Regions from separate parts of the Gordonia sp. 11cp genome, predicted to be linked through region 1. Evidence: riboswitches for the same ligand, from Rfam matches in the RefSeq annotation. Region 1 holds a riboswitch; the other holds the start of a gene.

Evidence for each region. A riboswitch is a leader RNA that binds a small molecule or an ion and turns the genes downstream of it on or off. The one in region 1 is predicted to bind cyclic di-AMP.
Region 2: linked by a shared signal. The riboswitch ahead of AC3B6C_RS22490 (C40 family peptidase) and the one ahead of AC3B6C_RS13625 (transglycosylase family protein) in region 1 are both predicted to bind cyclic di-AMP.

What each region holds. Positions count from the first base shown of each region.
Region 1 is NZ_CM173437.1:3,042,109-3,052,799, forward strand. Features, by position in the region: gene AC3B6C_RS13595 (protein kinase domain-containing protein) at 1-236, opposite strand, end outside; gene AC3B6C_RS13600 (RCC1 domain-containing protein) at 364-2,517, opposite strand; gene AC3B6C_RS13605 (hypothetical protein) at 2,619-2,891, shown strand; gene moaC (cyclic pyranopterin monophosphate synthase MoaC) at 2,897-3,409, shown strand; gene AC3B6C_RS13615 (MogA/MoaB family molybdenum cofactor biosynthesis protein) at 3,402-3,893, shown strand; gene AC3B6C_RS13620 (molybdenum cofactor biosynthesis protein MoaE) at 3,890-4,336, shown strand; gene AC3B6C_RS13625 (transglycosylase family protein) at 4,484-5,104, opposite strand; cyclic di-AMP (ydaO/yuaA leader) riboswitch at 5,111-5,294, opposite strand; gene AC3B6C_RS13630 (MoaD/ThiS family protein) at 5,552-5,800, opposite strand; gene moaA (GTP 3',8-cyclase MoaA) at 5,812-6,900, opposite strand; gene AC3B6C_RS13640 (flavin reductase family protein) at 6,914-7,459, opposite strand; gene AC3B6C_RS13645 (hypothetical protein) at 7,465-7,674, opposite strand; gene AC3B6C_RS13650 (cold-shock protein) at 7,903-8,316, shown strand; gene AC3B6C_RS13655 (DUF2771 family protein) at 8,335-8,847, opposite strand; gene AC3B6C_RS13660 (MFS transporter) at 8,844-10,691, opposite strand, start outside.
Region 2 is NZ_CM173437.1:5,034,890-5,045,580, reverse strand. Features, by position in the region: gene qcrA (cytochrome bc1 complex Rieske iron-sulfur subunit) at 1-479, opposite strand, end outside; gene qcrC (cytochrome bc1 complex diheme cytochrome c subunit) at 476-1,372, opposite strand; gene ctaE (aa3-type cytochrome oxidase subunit III) at 1,428-2,039, opposite strand; gene AC3B6C_RS22515 (hypothetical protein) at 2,193-2,678, shown strand; gene trpD (anthranilate phosphoribosyltransferase) at 2,776-3,846, shown strand; gene AC3B6C_RS22505 (Lrp/AsnC family transcriptional regulator) at 3,854-4,132, opposite strand; gene AC3B6C_RS22500 (DEDD exonuclease domain-containing protein) at 4,173-5,975, opposite strand; gene AC3B6C_RS22495 (hypothetical protein) at 6,252-6,482, shown strand; cyclic di-AMP (ydaO/yuaA leader) riboswitch at 6,590-6,821, shown strand; gene AC3B6C_RS22490 (C40 family peptidase) at 6,838-7,521, shown strand; gene AC3B6C_RS22485 (NlpC/P60 family protein) at 7,754-8,791, shown strand; gene AC3B6C_RS22480 (hypothetical protein) at 8,798-10,201, shown strand; gene AC3B6C_RS22475 (glycosyltransferase family 4 protein) at 10,201-10,691, shown strand, end outside.

The DNA of each region.
Region 1 (10,691 bases):
CCGTACTGATGGATGGTGATGATGCTGCGATGGTCGAGTTTCGCGGTGGTGCGTGCTTCGTTGGTGAAGCGCTGGTTGAAGCCGGGCTGCGCACTGACCGCCGTGGAGATGACCTTCAGGGCCTCGCGCCGTTCCAGCTGCAGGTTCTCGACGAGGTACACCTCGCCCATACCGCCCGCGCCGAGCTGAGAGACCACGCGATAACCGGCGATGTGGGTGCCGGGACTCAACGGCACGGCGTCACCTCTTCCTGGACTTGGCGCCCGACGGGTTTCCAAATGACTGCTCTCGCAGACGTATGCAGGGACGATACCGAAACCGGAGGGGCCCGGGGCACCCTTCAACCGGATGACGGGACCGTCGTCAGAACGTGACCTGCGTGGGGGTCGGACGGTCGTCGGTGCCGCCGACGCCGAGCTGCCCGGTGGCGTTGAAACCCCAGCACCAGAGGTACGACGACGCGAGCGCGCACGAGGTCCGCTCGCCGGCGGATACCGCACTCACATCGGACAATTCGTTCACGCGGGTGGGCGCCGGACGGTCGGTCAGCGTGCCGTCGCCGACCGATCCCCAGGCGTTGGCGCCCCAGCAGTACGCGACGCCCCCGGCGAGTGCGCAAGTGGTGTTCGACGTGCCCGTGCTGATGGACTCGACCTCGCTGAGGCCGGTCACCGGCGTCGCCGTGCGGCGCCCGTAGGTGCTGCCGTCGCCGAGCTGCCCGAAGTCGTTGTTGCCCCAGCAATACGCGCTCGCCCCGGCGACCGCGCAGGCGGTGGCGGCGCCGGCGGAGACCGAGGTCGCACCGTCCAGGTCGGCCACCCGGGTCGGGCGGGCCCGGTTGGTGGTCGTGCCGTCGCCGACCTGCCCGTTGTCGTTGAGTCCCCAGCAGTAGGCGTCGCCCGCGGCGACGGCGCAGGCGAAGTTCACGCCGACGCTGATCGCGGTCACGTCGTCGAGGCCGCCGACGCGGACCGGTCGGTACTGATTGGCGGTGGAGCCGTCGCCGAGCTGGTCGAAGTCGTTGGTGCCCCAGCAGTACGCCGCGCCCGCCGAGATCGCGCAGGTGGCCCAGTTGGCGGTCGATATGGCGGTGACGTCGGCGAGGTCGGCGACCCGGGTCGGCGTCAGGCGCGCGTCGGTCGTGCCGTCGCCGACCTGCCCGTAGTCGTTGTTGCCCCAGCAGTAGGCGACGCCCTCGGCGATCGCGCAGCTGTTGGGGCCACCGGTGCTGATGGCGGTGACGCCGCTGAGATCGGCGACCCGCGTGGGTGTCTGGCGCGTGTCGGTCGTGCCGTCGCCGATCTGGCCGGCGGCGTTGTCGCCCCAGCAGTACGCGGTCCCGTCGCGAATCGAACACGTGGTACCGAGACCGGCGCTGAGCTGCGCCTGGGCGTCCGTGGCCGCGAGGGGCGACGACCCGGCATCGGTGGTGGCCCCGTCGTCAGAGCCGCCGAGGGTGACGACGCCGATGGCGACCACGGCCGCGAGGACCGCGACCGCGACGACCGCGGCCAGCGCGAGCGGCCACCGGCGCCGGCGCGCCGTTGTCCGCGCCGGAGGTGTCGGGGGCGGGGGAGTGGGAGGTGCCAGGGCGGGCGTGGGGGTGGAGCCCCAGGCCAGGGTCGGATCCGCCGGCGATCGCGGCGGGATGACCTGCGTCGCCGGGAGGGGAGCGCGTGGTCGGTCGTCGGCGCCGGCCCGTTCGAGCGCGGCGTGCAGATCCGCGGCGAACGCGCGGCAGGTGGGATACCGGTCGAGCGGGCCGCGCGCGAGCGCACGGTCGAAGACGGGGTCGAGCGCGGCGAGCCCGGGTCGATGGGTGCTGATCGGCGCCGGCCGCGTCGTGAGCTTCGCGACGATGTGGCGCGTCTGCGTGTCGGCGTCGAACGGGGTTGTGCCGGATAGCAATTCGTAGGCCGTGCAGGCCAGGGCGTACTGATCCGACGCGGGGCCCGCCGGTTTGCCGTCGAGGATCTCCGGCGCCGCGTAGACGAGGGTCCCCACGAACGACGACGGCGCGGTCAACGTGGTGGCGGTGGTGAGTTTCGCGATCCCGAAGTCGAGCACCACCACGCGGTCGAGGGCGTCGTCCATCGCGCGTCGCGTGACCATGATGTTGCCGGGTTTGATGTCGCGATGGATCACGCCGTGCTCGTGTGCGTAGTCGAGCGCGTCGGCGACCCGGGAGACGACGGTCGCCACCTCGTCCGGGCGGAGCGAGGCGCGGCGGAGGTCGCGCCCGTCGAGGTGGGTCATCGTGAACCAGGGGTCGCCGTCGGTGACGCCGTAGTGATAGATCGTCACGATGGCGGGGTGGTCGAGCGCCGCCGCGGTCTGCGCCTCGCGGCTGAACCTCCGCGCGAACTCCTCGTCGACGGTCTCGGCGATCGAGATCACCTTCAGGGCCTCGCGCCGACGCAGTTGGGGGTTCTCGACCAGATAGACGGTGCCCATTCCACCGCTGCCCAACCGCGTGATCACCGGGTAGCCGGCGACCTCGACTGGCTGGGCGGCCATGGGCGTCTCCTGGTGGCGTGACCTGTGTTGCGACGACGATAGCCCCTCGCACGGCCGTCCTGCCCTGACACGGCACTTGTTCATCCGAACGACATGGCACAATGCTCGACGTGGCAAACAAATCTGGCGCTGAAACATCCACCCCCGGCGAAGCGGGTGCCGGCACCGGCCGAGTCGTGAAATCCGATGGCCGCAAGAAGCACTACGTCGACAACGGCTGGCCGCAGGACGACAACGGCGACGCCGCCGAGCATGCCGTCTCCGAACTCGCGACCCACATCTCCGGTGCGCTGTCGCCGTTCGGCGACACCGAGTTCCCGCTTCCGGTCGACGAGCTGCCGTTCGTGCAGTCGAAGACCGTCGTCAACCGCTGACGTCGATGCCCACCGGAGGCGACGGCGGCTCCCGGCTGAGCCACCTCGACGCCTCCGGGTCGGCCCGCATGGTCGACGTCGGGGCCAAGCCGTCGACGAAGCGTCGCGCTGTCGCCGCCGGCACGTTCCACACCACCGCCGAGGTGATCGGCCTCCTCAGTGAGTCGAGGCTGCCCAAGGGGGATGTGCTCGCCACGGCGCGCATCGCCGGGATCATGGCGGCCAAGCGGACCGACGAGCTGATTCCGCTGTGCCACCAGTTGGCGTTGTCGTCGGTGGAGGTCGACTTCGCGATCGGTGCCGAGACGATCGAGGTGACCGCGACCGTGGCCACCTCCGGTCAGACGGGCGTCGAGATGGAAGCGCTGACCGCGGTCGCCGTCGCCGGCCTGACACTGCACGACATGGTCAAGGCCGTGGACCGACGCGCGCAGATGGACGGTATCCGCCTCCTCGCCAAGACCGGAGGCAAGTCGGGCGACTGGTACCGCGACCCGGCTGACCCGGCCGATGACTGATCCGGGAACACCACGCGTCGCGCGTGTCGTCGTCGCGTCGAACCGCGCCAGCAGCGGTGTCTACGCAGACCGGTCCGGCCCGATCATCGAGGCGTGGCTGAGCGAGCAGGGGTTTCGGGTCGACGAGTGCGACGTCGTGGCCGACGGCCCACCGGTCGGCGATGCCGTCCGCGCCGCGATCTATGCCGAGGTCGACCTCGTGATCACCACGGGGGGAACAGGTCTGACGCCCACCGACCGGACTCCGGAACAGACCCGGCCGCTCCTCGACTTCGAGATCCCGGGTCTGGCCGCCGAGATCCGGTCGGCCGGGCTGCCGAAGGTGCCGACCGCCGTCCTCTCCCGCGGGCTCGCCGGGGTGGCCGGCACGACGCTCGTCGTGAACCTGCCCGGTTCGACGGGCGGGGTCCGCGACGGGCTGGGCGTGCTCGCCGGCGTCGTCCACCATGCACTCGATCAGATCCGCGGAGGCGACCACCGATGACCGGAGATGCCGGCACCCGCGTGGTGCACACCGCTGTCGTCGACGAGCCGATCACGCTGGCAGACCACGAGGCGATGGTCGCCGCTGCCGCCGAGGGCAAAGCCGGGGCGGTGGTCGGCTTCGTGGGCGCCGTCCGTGACCACGACGGCGGGCGAAAGGTGACCGCCCTGCACTACTCCGGGCATCCCACCGCGACGAAGGTGCTGGCCGACGTCGTCGAGGAGGTCTCCGCGGTCGACGGCGTGCGGGCGGTCGCCGTCTCCCACCGGGTCGGCGACCTCGCGATCGGCGACATCGCCTTCGTGGTCGCGGTGGCCGCCGACCATCGTCGGGCGGCGTTCGAGACCTGCTCGCGTCTCGTCGACGAGGTCAAGTCCCGGCTGCCGGTCTGGAAGCACCAGTTCTTCGACGACGGCACCGACGAGTGGGTCAATTCGGCATAGACCCGCTGGTTGAGCCGACCCCCCGCTGGTCGAGCCTGACCCCCGCTGGTCGAGCCGACCCCCGCTGGTTGAGCTTGTCGAAACCCCATTGGAAAAGGGCCCCGCACGGATGATTCATCGTGCGGGGCCCTTCGTCTGTGTCCCGGATCAGGGGTTGGGCAGCAGGTGCTTGTTGTCGTTGAACAACTTGATCTGGTCCTGGTTCAGCGAGACACCGCTGTCCTTGGCCGCCTGCCAGAGGTTCTTGATCTCGGGGCTGACGCCGGCCTCGGTGAGGGCGTCGGTGACCTGCTTGGCGACGTCGTCGGTCGTCTTGGCCAGGTCGACGCTGCCGTTGCCGCCGGGGAGCACCGGGGCGATCTCACGCGGGGTGTCGGTCGGCGCGCTGCGCGGGGTCGAACCCGAGAGACCGGTGCCGCAGGTGGGCCAGGCGCCCTTGCCCTGCGATCCGAGCACGCGCTCGGCGACGACGATCTGCTCCTCGCGGGAGGCCTGGTCTGCGGTCGGGGCGAACTCGCCGCCGCCGTGGCCGGTCCAGGTGCTCGGCGAGAACTGCAGGCCGCCGTGGTAACCGTTGCCGGTCGCGATGGCCCAGTTGCCACCGGATTCGCACTGCGCGACCTGGTTCCACTCGGCGTCGGTGGCCGCATTGGCGGTACCGGTGCCCAGGAGGGCTGCTCCGCCGCCGAGGACTGCGCCGGTGAGGGCGACCTTCGTGATGGTCTTGGCGGCCGTGCTGGTCGTCTGCTTGCGATGACGTCCGGACATGTATGTGTTTCCTCTCTCCACGCGCCTACGAAGTCAGCTGTCGGGTTCGAGCGAGAGGTGCTCGGCCCCGGTCGTCGCGGTGGTCGCCGCGTCTTCCGGGACTTAACCCCGAGGACACCTGGTGTGGTGTCCGGTCTCAGGGGATGAGGTTGGGTCCCCCGTCCTCGTTCCTAGATTGCTTGTCGTTCCCACCGGCGGAACGAGGCTCGGCGCGGCCGGTGGGACGTTATGTCTTGGTTGCTGTGTCGTGACCTCCGAGGAGGACGCTTCGTACAGTACGTCGTTCGTTGGACTGAATCACCTGGCTGAACGCAAGCGATTTTCGGCCCGGATCCGGGTCTTCCGACCCACTTTGGGCGTCATCCCAGTTCAACGGGTTAGTGGCCGTCCCGTGCCCATCCTGTTACTCCACCGTTATGTGACAAAGGTCACAAGCCCGGTGTGGCGTCAGCCACCGGCAAACGGCGGGAGAACGTCGAGTGTCGTGCACGTGCCGAGTGCGCGCGTCCGATCGGAGAACGCGATCTCGTCGCGCAGATACGAGCAGCGTTCGAGAACCGTGGCGAGGGAGGGGTTTCCGGCGGCGAGGGTCTCTTCCAGGACGCGGAGGGTGGTCGTCGGGTCGATCTCGACGACTCTCTCCTCGGCGCCGGCCGCGGCGCGCGCGGCGGCGAAGAATCGGACTGTGAGCTGCATCGGACGCGAGCCTAGCCGCCGATCGCCGACATCGGTCGGTCCGGTTGCCGGAAGCCCGCGGCGTTCACCTCGTGACCGGCCGCCTTGGCCCACATGTTGCCGCGCCACAGGTGTGCGAGCGCGGCGTCGATCTCGTCGTCGGGGAGTGTGCGCAGAGCGGTGCGGACATCGGTTTCCGACGTCGCGAACAGACAGTTGCGCAGCGTCCCGTCCGCGGTGAGCCGGGTGCGGTCGCAGTCCCCGCAGAACGGCTCGGTGACCGACGCGATGACCCCCACGCGCGCGGGCCCGTGAGATCCCTGGTGACCGTCCACGAGCCACGTGGCGGCCGGAGCACTCCCGCGCGGCGCGGGATCGGGCAGGAGGGTGAAGCGCTCACGCAGCGTTGCGAGGATCTCCCGGGCGGTCACCATCTGCGCTCGCTGCCATGCGTGGTCGGCGTCGAGGGGCATCTGCTCGATGATCCGCAACTCGTAACCGTGCTCGAGGCAGTACGCGAGCAGGTCCGGAACGCCCGCCAGATCCGCGCGGGCGGGCACGACGGCGTTGACCTTGACCGGGTCGAGTCCGGCGCGGCGCGCCGCCGCCAGGCCGTCGAGCACGTCCGTCAGCCGGTCTCGCCGAGTGATCTCGGCGAATCGGGCGGGGTCGATGGTGTCGAGCGAGATGTTGATGCGGTCGAGGCCGGCGTCGACCAGGCCCGCCACCCGTCGTGGCAGTCCGAGTCCGTTCGTGGTCATCGCGATCTCGGGGGCCTGGGGGAGGCCGGCGACGGCCGCGATGATGTCCTCCAGATCGCGCCGCAGCAAGGGTTCACCGCCGGTGAACCGGATGCGGTCGATACCCAGGTCGCGAACCGCGACCGTCAGCACCCGGATCAGTTCGTCCGTGGACAGCACCTGGTCGGTGGGCATCCAGTCCAGGCCCTCGGCGGGCATGCAGTACGAGCAACGCAGATTGCAGCGGTCGGTGACCGAGACCCGGAGATCCTTCGCCACCCGGCCGAACGTGTCGCGCAGCGGACCCTCGGCCGGCGCGTCGGAAGCCGCTGCGTCCCGCGGGGACACAGGCAATGGGATTCCGAGGCCGACGGTGTTCATGCTGCGCAGAGACTCATTTCCGGGTGGGATCCTTCCGTGCCTCGAGCGCACGGAACGTGCTGGCGTGGAAGACCAGGGGTTCGACACCGGGATCGGCGCGCAGCGACTCGATCTCCAGGAGCACGACGGTGTGGTCGCCGGCCTGGATCTCGTTGTGGATCGTGCACGACAGGTGCGCGGCGGCGTCGGGCACGAAGACCGCGCCCCGATCGGTGCTCAGCGGGGTGATGCCGTCGAAGCGGTGCTCCGACGATCCCGCGAGCTGCTTGCAGAGCTCGATCTGGTCGCCGGCGAACACGCTGACCCCGATCGCCGGTGCGGTGCGGATCCGCGGCCAGGTCGTCGAGGTGTTCTGGACGCAGACCGAGACGAGCGGCGGATCGAGCGAGACGGTGGTGAACGAACTGGCCGCCATTCCGATCAGGGTGGTCGAATCCCCGTCGGGTCGTTCGCAACACACCGCGACGACGCCGGACGGGAAGCAGCTGTAGGCATCGCGCAGCGCCCGCCCGTCGGAGACCGGCGAGAGGTCGGGGGTGGTGTCGATGGTTGTGGTCAAGGTCCTCACCTGGCTCGGCGTCCGGCACGGAGTGCGTACACCAGGCCCAGGATGAATCCCAGCGGTGCGCACATGGTCAGCAGGTAGACGGCGGTCGGTGCGGTGTCGCCGTCGGTCACCAACGGTGTGAGGAACAACGCCACGACCGCCAGAATTCCGATTCCGAACACAACCCCGGCCGCCTGCAGCAATCGCGGGGACGACGTCTTCTGCATACCTGCCACGGTAGTGCAACGGCGATCGGTCCGACGCCGCGCGATGCGCGTCCGCCGGGTAATGGTGTGACCTCGGGGTGGGGCGTTGGCTAGGATGGTCGCAGCAGGCGCCTTGCATCCGTCTGGGCCCGCGCGGCATTCGCCGTCGGACCGCCGAGATGGGTGACGGCGTCTTTTGTCGTGACGGGTCGTTTTTCGACAGTTCTAGTACAGATGAGGGTGAGCACAGTGCCGACCGGCAAGGTGAAGTGGTACGACGCGGACAAGGGCTTCGGCTTTCTCTCCCAGGAGAGCGGTGAGGACGTCTACGTCCGTTCGGCAGCGTTGCCCGACGGCGTCGAGGCGCTCAAGCCGGGACAGCGCGTCGAGTTCGGCATGGCCGCCGGTCGTCGCGGACCGCAGGCGTTGAGCGTGAAGGTGCTCGAGCCCGCTCCCAGCGTCTCCAAGAACGTGCGCGAGGCCGCCCGCAAGGACGTCAAGCGGCACACGCCCGACGAGCTGCACGGCATGGTCGCCGACCTCATCACCCTCTTGGAGGGCAAGGTCCAGCCGGACCTGCGCAAGGGCCGTTACCCGGACCGCAAGACCGCGCAGCGGATCTCCGAAGTCGTGCGTGCGGTCGCGCGGGAGCTCGATTCCTGAGGACCGATTCCAGGGGACCTAGGCGTCCGGTGCGGTCTGGACCGCGAGTTCACCGCGGGGCAGGACCTCGTCGGCGGGGGAGAGCCGCGCCGAGGCGGAGATGACGGTGAATCCGATCAGGACCCGGTCCGGCACCGATCGCAGCGTCAGCGTGTACGTGCTGTCCGATCCCTGCGGTTGCTCGTCTTCGACGAGCCCGCGAGGCGTCTGGTAGACGGCCGCCAGGTTCCACGGGCCCTGCGCGATCTCACTCGAGACGGTCAGCATGACCGTCGAATTCACCGGCACCGGTACCGCCGCGGTCTCGCGCGGCGCGGTGATCTCGGGATCGCATTCGGTCAGCATCAGGTCGCACCACCAGCGCGGATCGACCGTGTGCAACTCGTCGCCGACCGCGACGTGCAGGTAGGGCTGGTCGTCGGAACTCACGTTGCGGGTCAGCAGGAACACCGATGTCCCCACCACCGCCACGAACAGCACGACGACGATCGCGATGATCGACAGAGCCTTCTTCTCACCACTGCTGATCACTGACGGCGTTGTCCTGTCTGGTTGTGCGGGGGGTGATCGCCGTGGCTGTACGGGCGCTCACCCCGATTCTCGAAGGGAGCGGTCGACGGTGTCCGGGTGGGCATCCGGGCGGTCGAGGGACGCTGGGCGTGCGGTGTGGTGTCGGCGTCGGCCGGGCCGGGCCGGATGTCCGACCGGGCACCGGCCGCGCGGAAGGCCACGGTCGGCGCGGCATGGTCGGGGCGACGACCGCCCAGACCGGGGACGAGCGACTTTCCGCGGGTGGTCATCACGGTCTGCAGCAGCCCGAGGCCGAGCAGCACGGACACGACCGTGAATCCGATCCACAGGGTCGGCGGCAACAGCACCCCGAGCGAGGCGCCGAACACCCACGACAACTGAAGCACCGTCTCCGACCGACCGAACGCCGAGGCGCGGGACTCGTCGGGCAGGTCGTCCTGGATCGAGGAGTCCAGGCAGACCTTGCCGATCGCGCTCGTTCCCGAGGCGACCAGGGCGGCGACCGCGGCCGCGGCGATGTTGCCGAAGACGGCGGCCAGCACCGCGACGACGAAGCAGGCGGCGGTTGCGCCGACGACGATGTTCGGCGGGTTCTTCAGTTCGAGGCGGGTCCCGATGCCGTTGCCGATCAAGTTGCCGACGCCGGCGGCGGCGCCGACCGCACCGAGGAGCAGCAGCTGGGTCCAGTCCGACGCGTCGCCCTGCTGGGCCTTGGCATAGAACGCCACGAAGAGTGTCAGGAAGCCGGTCAGGATGCGGATCGTGCCGTTGCCCCACAATCCCGCGACGACCTTGCGTCCGAGCGGCTGGCGCATCTTGGCGGCGATCATCTTGGCGCCGTCCCGGGCGCTCGCCGGCTGATCGGTGTCGCCGGGGGCCGACCGCGCGGGCTCGCCGTGGTAGGTGAGGGTCGTCGGGATCTCACCTTCGGTGGACTCGACCCACGACGGGATGCGCATACACAGGTAGGCGCCGGCCGCGGCGACCACGGCCAGCCACACCATGGCGCCCGGCAGGTGCAGCGGGAGTATCTGGCCGAGCAGGAATTCGATGGCAGCGGCGACCGCGCCACCGACGATCGTGCCGCCGATCAGGCCGAAGGTGGTCAGCCGGGAGTTCACCCGTGGCAGGTCGATGGTCGGCGGCACCACCCGGGGGGTGACGGCCGACTTGAGCACGCCGAAGGATTTCGACAGCACCAGCAGGCCGAGGGCGCACGGATAGAGCACCCACGGGTCGTACTCCAGCTGCTGGGTCACGTCGTTCCACTGGACGTTGGACATGATCAACAGGGCCAGGACGACCCGTAGGCCGAAGGTCGTGGCCATGGCGATCCGGCGACCGCGCTGCAGCCGGTCGAGAAGGGGTCCGATCAGGGGAGCTATCAATGCGAAGGGCGCGATGGTCAGCGCCAGGTACAGGGCCACATTGGTCTTCGACTCACCCGTCGCGGCGGCGAAGAACAGCGTGTTGGCCAGCGCGACGGCCATCGCGGCGTCGGCGGCGAAGTTGGCGATCACCGGCAGCGTCAGCGCGGTGAGGCCCGATTGGTCGGCGCCGTCGGCGGTGGCCGCCCGGTGGATCTTGCCGAGTCCTTTGCCGGTCAGCTCGCGGCTGCGCATCGCCGCGACCCGCATCACCGTCAGCTTCTTCGGCGCCCGGGCCGAACCGGTCTGGTCCGAACCGTTCTGGGGCCCGTGATCGGCCGGCATCGCGCGGGTCCGGTCCTCCGACGGCGGCCGGCCGCGGTCGTCGAGCGGCGGGAGGTGCGGATTGTGGGTGGGCGGGGGGAGGTAGGCGTTGCGGCCGGGACCGGGGCCGGCCGGTGGCTCTCCCCATCCCGG
Region 2 (10,691 bases), 2.0 Mb from region 1:
CGACGACCCAGGGTCGAGGTGGTGCCGGTGTCCTGCAGAAGCCCGACGATCGTCTTCTTGTCGACCTCGGTCGATCCACCGTCGTGACGGTCCTGGACCGAGATCTCGGCGGGGATGAACTTCTTGGTGATGAGGATCATCGCGACGCCGATGGCGAACACCGAGAGGCCGAACGTCACGCCGAGGAGCGGCGTGTTGAACGTGTACCACCAGTAGTTCGGATCATCGGGGAGGGCGAACTCCCAGTGGTTGAACAGGAAGATGCCGAGGCAGGCGAGTGCGGAGACGCCTGCGATGGTGAACCAGATGGCCACCTGACGCTCGGCGCGCTTCTCGACCTTGGTCCCGGGCACCGTGTAACGCTCGGACCGGTGGATGATCTCGACGCCGTCGAGATTGGTGCCGAGTTTGACGAGCTCGTCGGTGCTCATCTGGTCGAGTTCGTCCCGCGACGGGACATCCTTGTCGTTCGCGCTCATGCTCGAGATCCCATCCACATGGCGCCTGCGACTATGGCGATGACGCCGACGAACCACATGACCATGCCTTCGCTGGTCGGACCGAAACCGCCCAGGGCGAGGCCGCCGCTCGGCTTGGCCTCGGAGACGTACTTGACGTAGGCGATCACGTCCTTCTTCTCTTCCGGATCAAGCTGGCGGTTCGAGAACTTGGGCATGTTCTGCGGACCGGTCAGCATCGCGGTGTAGATCTGTGCCTCGTTGACGCCGTCGAGGTTCGGTGCGAACTTGCCCGAGGACAGCGCTCCGCCGCGACCGGTGAAGTTGTGGCACGACGCGCAGTTCAACCGGAACAGTTCGCTGCCCCGACCGATGCTCTCGCCGCGCAGGGACTCCTGCGCGACCGTTCCGTCGGCGTTGCGCGGAACCTGCGGTCCGCCGCCCTCGGCCTGGATGTAGGCGCCGAGCTGATCGATCTGCTCGGTCGTGAACTTCGCGGGCTTGCGCTGGGCCTGGGCCTCGCCGCGCGCCGCGGGCATACGGCCGGTCGACACCTGGAAGTAGACGGCGGCGTCACCGACCCCGAGCAGTGCGGGACCGCGGTCGGGCACACCCTGGAGGTTGGCGCCGTGGCAGGTGATGCACGAGGTCTCGTAGAGCTTGCGACCGTCGTCGATCATCGCGGCGTTGCTCTGGTCGGCGACCGCGACCTGGGGGTCGGGGGTCAGGACCGAGGCGAGGACGCCTGCCATGACGAGACCGGCCAGCAACACGATGGTGCCGGTGGCGCGCCGACGGAGCTTGCGTCGTGTCTTGGCGCGGCGGCCGGCGTCGCGTGCAGAGGAGCGTCGGGCCGAGGCATCGGGTCCGACCTCGGTGCCGCTATCCGACGGACGCGGTGGAGATGAACTCATCTGTGACTCTCTACTAAGCGGGACGGGCTGTTCTTCTAATGCGAGGTCGCCGGTGTCATCGGATGAAGTAGATCGTGACGAAGAGTCCGATCCACACGATGTCGACGAAGTGCCAGTAGTAAGAGACAACGATTGCGGCGGTTGCCTGCGCCGGAGTGAACTTCGACAGCTTGGTCCGGATGAGCAGATAGACGAACGCGATCAGACCGCCGATGACGTGGAGGCCGTGGAAGCCGGTCGTCATGTAGAAGACCGAACCGTACGCGTCCGACGACAGGGTCGTGCCGTGCTCGACCAGGTGGTAGTACTCGTACGCCTGGCCGCAGACGAAGAACGTGCCCATCGCCAACGTGATGACGTACCAGCGGCGCAGGCCGAAGACGTCGCCGCGCTCCGCGGCGAAGACGCCCATCTGGCAAGTCACCGAGGAGAGGATCAGCACCGTTGTCACCGGGATGGCGAGGGCGAGATTCAGCTCGGTCGGCGGCGGCGGCCAGCCGACCGCCGAGTTGGCACGGGCGACGAAATACATCGCGAAGAGGCCAGCGAAGAACATGAGCTCACTGGACAGCCACACGATCGTGCCGACGCTGACCATGTTGGGCCGGTTCAGCGAGTGCACGCGCGAGGTGATGGCTGTTCCTGAGGTACCTACAGCGCTTGTCACATGTGAAGTATGACGGTTCGTAGTAAGCGGTGGCCACCCGGGTCGGAAATTGCCCCCGGGTAATTCTCCCGCCGCAGGTCCGAGCCCCTATCGGGCGGCCGTCGGCGTGTCCGATGAGCGCGTACTGCGGGCCCGCCTCGCTACCGTGTGTTCATGTCGAATTCGGTGCCATCCGGCCCCCGTGATCTCAACGGCCGGGTGGTCGAGCAGGGCCGCCTGGCGCGGCTCCGTTCGCGACTGCGTCCGCGGTCCGAGGCGGGGCCGCTGACGCTGGACGAACGGGTGGAGGTGGTCGCCCGGTCCGACGACGACGCGATCGCGAGTTCGGTCGCGCTGGACGCCTCGTCGTGGCGCGCGGCCGAGGAGGTCATCCTCCGTCACCACGTCGAGGTGCCGCCCGCCCGGCGCGCCGACGCGGCGGCGGTGGCCGCGCTCGACGGCTACGAGTCCGTCGACGACGACCGCTGGGGGCCGAGTCCGCCGGCACTCGAGGACGGGTTCGTGGTCCTGGTCCTGGCGCGCGTCCAGTTGCTCGACGCGATGCATCTGTCGCAGGAACGATCCCGCATGGCCAGCCTCGGCTCGCGACACGGCGGATTCGCCCGCGAGTGGGCCGTCCTCCAGCGTCCGCCGGGCTGAACAGCAACCGGTGGTGTGTCTGGAGAATCACGCGACTGGTCTCCGGCGTTCGACACCGGCCACCTGATTCCGAGACACACCACTAGGCTCTGTCCTCGTGAGCACCGCACAGTCCGACTTCAGCTGGCCGCAGATCCTCGGCAAGATCATCGATCGCCTCGACCTCAGCACCGACGAGGCCGCCTGGGCGATGAACGAGATCATGACCGACAGCGCGACCGGAGCTCAGATCGCCGCCTTCGGCGTCGGCGTGAAGATGAAGGGGGCGGCACCGGCCGAACTCCTCGGATTGTCGCGCGCGATGCTCGAGCACGCGACGCTCGTGGACGTCAGCCGTCCGGCGGTCGACGTGGTCGGTACCGGCGGCGACCGGTCGCACACGGTCAACATCTCGACGATGACGGCGATCGTGATCGCGGCCGCGGGTGTCGCGGTGGTGAAGCACGGCAACCGCGCGGCGTCGTCGAAGAGCGGTGGTGCCGATGTGCTCGAGGCGCTGGGCGTGAACATCTCCCTCGACGCAGCGGCGGTGGCGCGGTGCGTCGACGAGCTCGGGATCGGGTTCTGTTTCGCGCCGGTGTTCCATCCCGCGTTCCGGTTCACCGGCCCGCCGCGCAAGGAGATCGGCATCCCGACCGTCTTCAACGTGCTGGGGCCGCTGACCAACCCGGCGACGCCGTCGCGCGGGCTGATCGGTTGCGCGTTCGCCGACCTCGCCCCGGTGCTGGCGCGGGCCTTCGCCGAACGCGGCGGATCCGCTCTCGTGGTCCGCGGCGACGACGGACTCGACGAGCTGACGACCACCACCACGTCGACGGTGTGGCAGGTCGTCGCCGGTCAGGTGAACGAGCTGACCGTCGATCCCACCGATCTGGGGATCGCACGAGTGGAGTTGTCGTCCCTGCAGGGCGGCGATGCCACGGTCAACGCCGTGATCGCCCGCGAACTGCTGGCCGGGACCACGGGACCGGTCCGCGACGCGGTGCTGCTCAACTCGGCCGGCGCCATCGTCGCGTTCGAACAGGAGGCGCCGATGAGTTCGGCGGAACTGACCGACGCGCTCGGGGAGGCACAGGGCCGCGCCGCCGAGGCCATCGACAACGGCTCCGCCGCGGACCTGCTGCGGCGTTGGGCCGAGCTCAGCCGGCAGCTCGCCGCACCCGCCTGAGGGTGCGTCAGCTCTCGCCGATGGAGAATCCGCCCTCGACGTCGGAGCTGGAGTAGCTGCGGAAGGCGATGTGTGTCGCGCTCTTGAGCACGCCCGGTAGGCGGTTGATCTTGCCGGTGACGACCGTCGCGATCTGTTCGTGGTCGCGGACCCGGATCTTCGCGATCAGATCGACGTCGCCCGCGCAGGAGTACACCTCTTCGACCCCGGGGATGTCGGCGACGGCCTGCGCCGTCTCCGGGATGCGGTGGATGTCGGCCTGGATGAGGACGATGGCAGTGATCATGGCGCAAGCCTAGTGGTGCTCCCCAGGACCAGGCGGCCGGTCAGCTCGCCTGTCGCACGCGAGGTTCCGTGGCGGGCCTGGCCATGCGCGCGTCGTGCGCTGATCGCGACCAGTCGAGGCGTCGTTCGGCCGAGTAGGCCGGCAGCGCGACCGGCTCACTGGTCGCTACGATCCGCGCGCCCGGTTCGGTCATCCAGCGGTAGACGAGACCCACCTCCTCGGCGGGGGCGCCGCGCAGCGGACCGTCTCCGGGCACCACGGTCTCGGCCGCGGCGACCAGCGCGTCGACGACGGGCATGGGGGAGACGCCGCGTCGCGCGCGTCCCGCCGCCGCGAGCCGCCCGTGCCGGATCACCGCGAACTGCCATCCCCGTTCGCCATCGGGCCGGGCGACGACGATCTCGGCGATCGCGCACAACGCGGCCAGTCGCTGACAGCGGGCGAGGGTGTCGATCGTGAGCGCGAGCCGGTCCCGATGGCGTGCCGCGGTCTCGAACATGTGGGCCTGCGCGAGGTCGGCGAGGCGTGCGGTGAGCCCGTCGAGGAGTTCGTCGGCCTCACCCCGCATGAGTCGGCGCGCCGCGGTGACCCGCGGGGAGTAGTCGGGGACCGTCTGCGGCTGCGCGGTGGCCGCCCGGCACGACCCGGGGCGTCGTCTCCCGTCGGCATCGGGACACCAGTGGTAACCGTTGGCGCCGAGCCGCTTCGTACACGTGCGGAGACCGGCGGCCGCCGAGATCACATCGGCGACGGTCGCCGCACCGGTGCGATTCCCCACCGGGCCGATCGACTCGTCGGTGGGTGTGCGGCTGACCTTCAGACGAGGGAACCGCTCCTCGGTCAGGGTGACCCACCATCCCTTGTGCGGCTGCGTCGACCGCCGGTTGTACGCCGGCGCGTGTGCGCCGAGCAGCCGCAGTTCGCGTACCGCCGCCTCGAGCGGGTGGGAGCATTCCACGATGTCGACCCGCTGCGCGAGGAGCACCATCTCGGCGATGCGGCGGCGGGGGTCGCCACCGGTGAAATACGACCGGACCCGACGGCGTAGGTCCACCGCGGTACCGACATAGAGGACCTCGTCGGACGGGCCACGGAAGAGATAGACGCCGGGACGCGACGGGATGTGGTCGGCGAGACCGCGTTTGGCCCGGAGTCGCGGGTCGGTCCGCGGCAGATAGGACGTCAGGTCACCGACGGTGGCGATGCCCTGGTTGCCGACGCGCTCGAGGAGCCGGTGGAAGACCTCCACCGTGGCGCGGGCATCATCGAGTGCCCGGTGCGTGGGGCGCACGGAGACGTCGAACAGGTCGGCGAGGGCGCTGAGCTTGACCGTCGGCGCCTCGTCGCGCGTGAGGATGCGCCGGGCCATGGTCACCGTGCACAGACTCAGGCTGAACGTCCACGGGAGCTGGAGCCGGATCGCGTTCTGACGCAGGAAGCCCATGTCGAACCGGGCATTGTGCGCCACCAGGATCGAGCCGCGGGCGAACTCGAAGAACGAGGGCAGCACCGACTCGATACGCGGTGCGTCGGTCAGCATCGCGGTGGTGATTCCGGTGAGGGTGACGATCTGGGGCGGGATGGGTCGACCGGGGTCGACCAGGGTGGCGAACTCGCCGATGATCTCGCCGCCACGGATCTTCACCGCGCCGATCTCCGTGATCCGGTCACGGGCCGGATCGGAGCCGGTGGTCTCGAGGTCGACGACGACGAGGGTCGTGTCGAAGAGCGAGCGGTCGCTGAACTCGTTCGATGACTCGCCGGTGACCCCCTGATCGGCGGCCTCCAGGTCGGCGAAGGTGAGCTGCCCCGCGGAGGAGCCGGCCACGCTGGTCTGCGTCACCCGGCGAACATTAGTTCGATCCACCGACAGCGCGATGACGGCACACCGCGTACTCGGCCTGTGACTGGTGTGACTGCTGGGTCGACGACTGTTCGACGGGATTTGTCGGTGGGTGCTCCTAGTCTCCACCTGGACGTGAGAAATGCGGTGCTCTCACGGTGACCACGACCCCTACGAGGGCCGACACGGCCCCGCCTCACCAGATGAGATGGAGATCACACCATGTACGTCGACTGTGCACGATGCCCCGCCCGTCCCGTCGCTTGCGACGGGTGCATGATGACGGTGCTGTTTGGCGGTCCGAGCTGGGACGATATGCCCGACGAAGGTGGAGTTTCGGTAACGGCGGCGACGGTCGAGGCGGACGCCGAGATCGACCTCGCGATCGACGTTCTGCAGGCTGCTGCAATGGTGACGAGTGGCGCTGCACGATCTGCAAGATCGGCGAAAACCGCAGTTCAGGCACCAGATCGACGCGCCTCTGTGACGGTCCTCAGGGCCGGCTGAAAATCGGCCGAGGTTTGGCTGTCTGTCGCTTAGTGGACAGAGCGCATCCGATTTCGTAACCTTTCTGAGACCTTTGCGGAGCGTCCCGCTTCAACAGAAGTGGTCCGCAGTAGTCACCGCTCAATCGCCCTTGCGGCGAACCGGGGAACCACAACCTTCGGGCGGGCTCGTCGGAGCGCATCACCACGGATGCGTCTCACGCGAATCCGTTCCGAATCGGGGTGAATCGCGTTGCCACGCATGAGTGTCCAGTGGATACCTCATGCGCGAAACACGCGTAGGGCCACTCTTCCGGCCCGAACCCGACAGCTAACTCGGTCGGCGGTAGAGGAAGATCTGAAGGAGAACTCGCTTCGTGGCCAAACATCGTTTGGAACAGCCCAATCGTGGCAGCACGGTCGCCAAGAAGGCGGTGATCGCCGGATCGATCACGCTCGGTTCGCTCGCCGCAGCCGCCGGCCCTGCTCTCGCCGCCCCGGTCCACACCCCGCTGGGGACTTTCGAGATCCCGGCCCTGCCCGGTGCGAAGGCCCCGGACGCCAAGCCCGCACCCCCGGCGACGCCCGTGAAGAAGTCGCCCGCGGCCACGGTCGAGATCCCCAACCTGGGACAGTTCACCGTGCCGGGCATCGCCCCTGACCAGATTCCCCAGCAGTTCCGTCCGCAGGGCGGCGCGCCCCTGGGCCAGCCGCAGCTGACCGCGGGTGAGAAGGCCGTCAAGGCCGCTGAGAGCAAGATCGGCTCGCCGTACTCCTACGGTTCCGCCGGCCCCAACGCATTCGACTGCTCGGGTCTCGTCTACTGGTCCTACAAGCAGGCCGGCAAGAACATTCCGCGCGACAGCTACGGCCAGCTCGGCGGCGGACGTGCGGTGTCCTACTCCGAAGCCAAGCCGGGCGACGTCATGATCTTCAACGGTGGCGGCCACGCCGGCATCTATGTCGGCAACGGCCAGTTCGTCCACTCGTCCAACTACGGCACGCCGGTCAAGCGCGACGCCGTCAAGGAGTGGACCCTGACGGGAATCCGTCGTTACTGACGACAACTGAACACGGACAGACTGAGCACGAGGGTCTCTGGACGGGCGGATCGCGTGGATTGCGATCCGCCCGAACCAGTCCAGGGGGCCTGTCGGCGCCCTAGGGTGGTCGACGGGACGTGGGGCACGGGTGACGGGAGGCCCGGGTTGCTCAGGATCGACGAGCACACACGAGGGAGTGAGTAGGACCGTGCTGAACGGGGAGGGGCGGGCTCGCGTCATGCGGCCACCCATGCGTTCGCGTCCGCTGATGTTCGCGGTCTGCGTCCTGTCGGCGCTCGCCGTGCTCATACCGACGGTCTCCGGTGGTGTCGGGGACGCCAGTGCGGTGCCCGCGCGCTCGGCCGATCAGCTGCTCGACCGCTACAAGCAGCTCGGCATCGACGCGGAGAAGACCACCGAGGCGATGCACAACGCGAAGATCGAGTACGACAAGCAGCGCGGCATCGTGGCCGCGGCCAAGAGGGCGGCGGCCGAGGCACAGCAGACGCTCGACAGGAGCCGCGCCCAGCTGGCGGTGCACCAGAACCGCGTCGACGCCATCGTGCGCGCCAGCTACCAGGGCGCTCGCGTGAGTGGCCTCTACGCGGTGATGATCAGCGACTCGCCCCAGGCACTGCTCGACCAGATGTCGGGCCTGGACATGATCTCGCGTCAGGCGTCGGCGGATCTCACCGCCATCAAGAAGGTTCGCGCACGCACGGAGATCGCGAAGAAAGACGCCGAGCAGACGGCGGTGGCGGCCTCCGAGGCGGTCTCCCGCGCCGAGCGGGTCCGCGGTGATCTGCAGACGAAGCAGGCCGACCTGCAGCTCCAGGCGATCCAGATCCGGGCGATCTACAAGTCCATGACCGGAAAGCAGCTCGCCGCGCTGCGCGGACCGACCTTCGACTTCGATCCGCGTCTGGTGCCCAGGGGTACCGCGGCCGGACTCATCGCGGTGCAGGCCGCGCTGACCCGGATCGGTGATCCGTACGTGTGGGGCGCCACCGGACCGAACTCATTCGACTGTTCCGGCCTGATGGTCTGGGCATTCAAGCAGGCGGGCAAGACCATCCCGCGGTCGAGCGAGGCGCAGATGGGTGGCGGGACCGCCGTCGACCGCAACGATCTGAAGCCCGGCGACCTGATCATCTACTACCCGGACGCGCATCACGTCGGCATGTACGTCGGCGACGGATATGTCATCCATGCCTCGACCTTCGGCGTCCCGGTCAAGGTCGTGCCGATCGACGAGGCAGGCCCGTACAACTCCGCTCGCCGGTTCTAGACCACGGTGATCTCACGGCGTCGGCGTGCCGGCCTGTCGTCGGCGGTCGTCGCGCTGGTCGTCGTCGGCACGTTCACCGGATGCGGCACGGGTGATCCGCTGGGGGGAGCGAGCCCATCGGCAGGAGCGGAGTCGACGCCGAGTTCCGAGGTCAACGTCTATGAGCGTGATCGTGCCGCGGGGGTGACCAGGCTGCTCGACTCGCTCACCGAGAACGTGCGTTCCGGCGACATACGGGCGATCGGGACCCTGTTCGACACCGCCGCCACCCCCGCGTTCAAGAACAGATTCCTCACCGCGACCAGTACGTTCGCGCCCCGCCGGTTCACGCCGCGCAACGATCGTTCCGGCACTCTGCGGTTCGCGAGGTTCCGGTATCAGCTCGCGCCCACCGAGGAGGCGGAGGTCCTCGTCCCCGGCGAGCTCCAAGAACTCCTCGACGCCGGGGGGAGTTCGGACTCGTGGGTGGTACCGGTGGAGCTGCGCTACGCGCTCGGCGGCGAGACCGTTCCGGGCATCGCCGAGGCCGAGGTGGTCGTCGGCACCCAGTTCGTGGTCGCCCGCCACGGCGACGAGTGGCGCCTCGTCGCCGATGCCGAGGCGCTGGGTCGTGACCCGTCGCCCACCCAGATGTGGGAGCTGCCCGGTCTCCAGGTCGCCGACACCGCGACCGCGGGCGGCACGTCGGTGGTCGCGTCGTACCCGCGAACCGGACCGGCGGTGACGACGCTGCGGCGTGAGCTGCCGGCCGCGGTCGATGCCGTCAGTGACTTCTGGGGCGACTCCTGGGATCGCCGCGCCGTCATCGTGGCGACCGCGACCGACGACGAGTTCAGCGCGCTGGTGCCCGACGGTCGCGCGGCCACCGACACGGCGGCGGCCGCGACGGTGTACAGCAGTCTCGACCTGGTGCAGCGCACCGCGACCGGACAGCGGATCATCCTGACCCCGGCGGTCCGGGAGCTCGCGCCCCCGACACTCGCCGTGGTGCTCCGGCACGAGCTGACGCACGTCGCCGCCCGCACCTCCACCGCGCTCGGCGCGCCGCTGTGGATCACCGAGGGGGTGGCCGAGTACGTCGGCCGCAAAGGCACCTACACGCGGTTCGCCGACGCCGCTCCCGATCTGACCGCGACCGTGCGCGCCGGCGCCGTCCCCGCGGGCCCACCCGCCGACGCCGACTTCGCGATGGACGGGCAGACTTCACAGGTGGCTTATCAGAGTGCGTGGTCGTTGGCGGCCTACGTCGCCGATCGGTTCGACGAGGTCCGACTGAAGAAGATGTACGTGGGGGTCGCGGCGTCGGCCGTGCCCACGGCCCAGGACGCGGCGATCGCCTCGAGCCTGGGGCTGACGCGTGCCGAACTGCTCGCCGGGTGGCAGCGCTGGCTGGTACGGCAGGCCGGCTGATGGCCCGGACGTTGCTGCTCACCAACGATTTCCCGCCCCGGCCCGGCGGCATCCAGTCCTACCTCCAGAATCTCGTGGAGCTGCTGCCCCCGGAGGACGTGGTCGTCTACGCGCCTCGGTGGCGGGGCGACTCGCACGAGAAGTTCGACGCGGCGGCGGCATACCGGGTGTACCGGCACCCGACGACCCTCATGCTGCCCACTCCGTTCGTCGCGCGGCGCGCCGCCGAGATCGTGCGCCGAGAACAGATCTCGACGGTGTGGTTCGGGGCGGCCGCACCGCTGGCCGTCCTGGCGCCGGCGATGCGTCGTGCGGGCGCGCAGCGGATCGTCGCGAGCACACACGGTCACGAGGTCGGCTGGTCGATGCTCCCGGGCGCGCGACAGGTGCTGGGTCACATCGGTCGCCACACCGACGTGATCACCTTCGTCAGCCGCTACACCCGCGGCCGTTTCGCATCGGCCTTCGGTGCCCGCGCGGCTCTGGAACA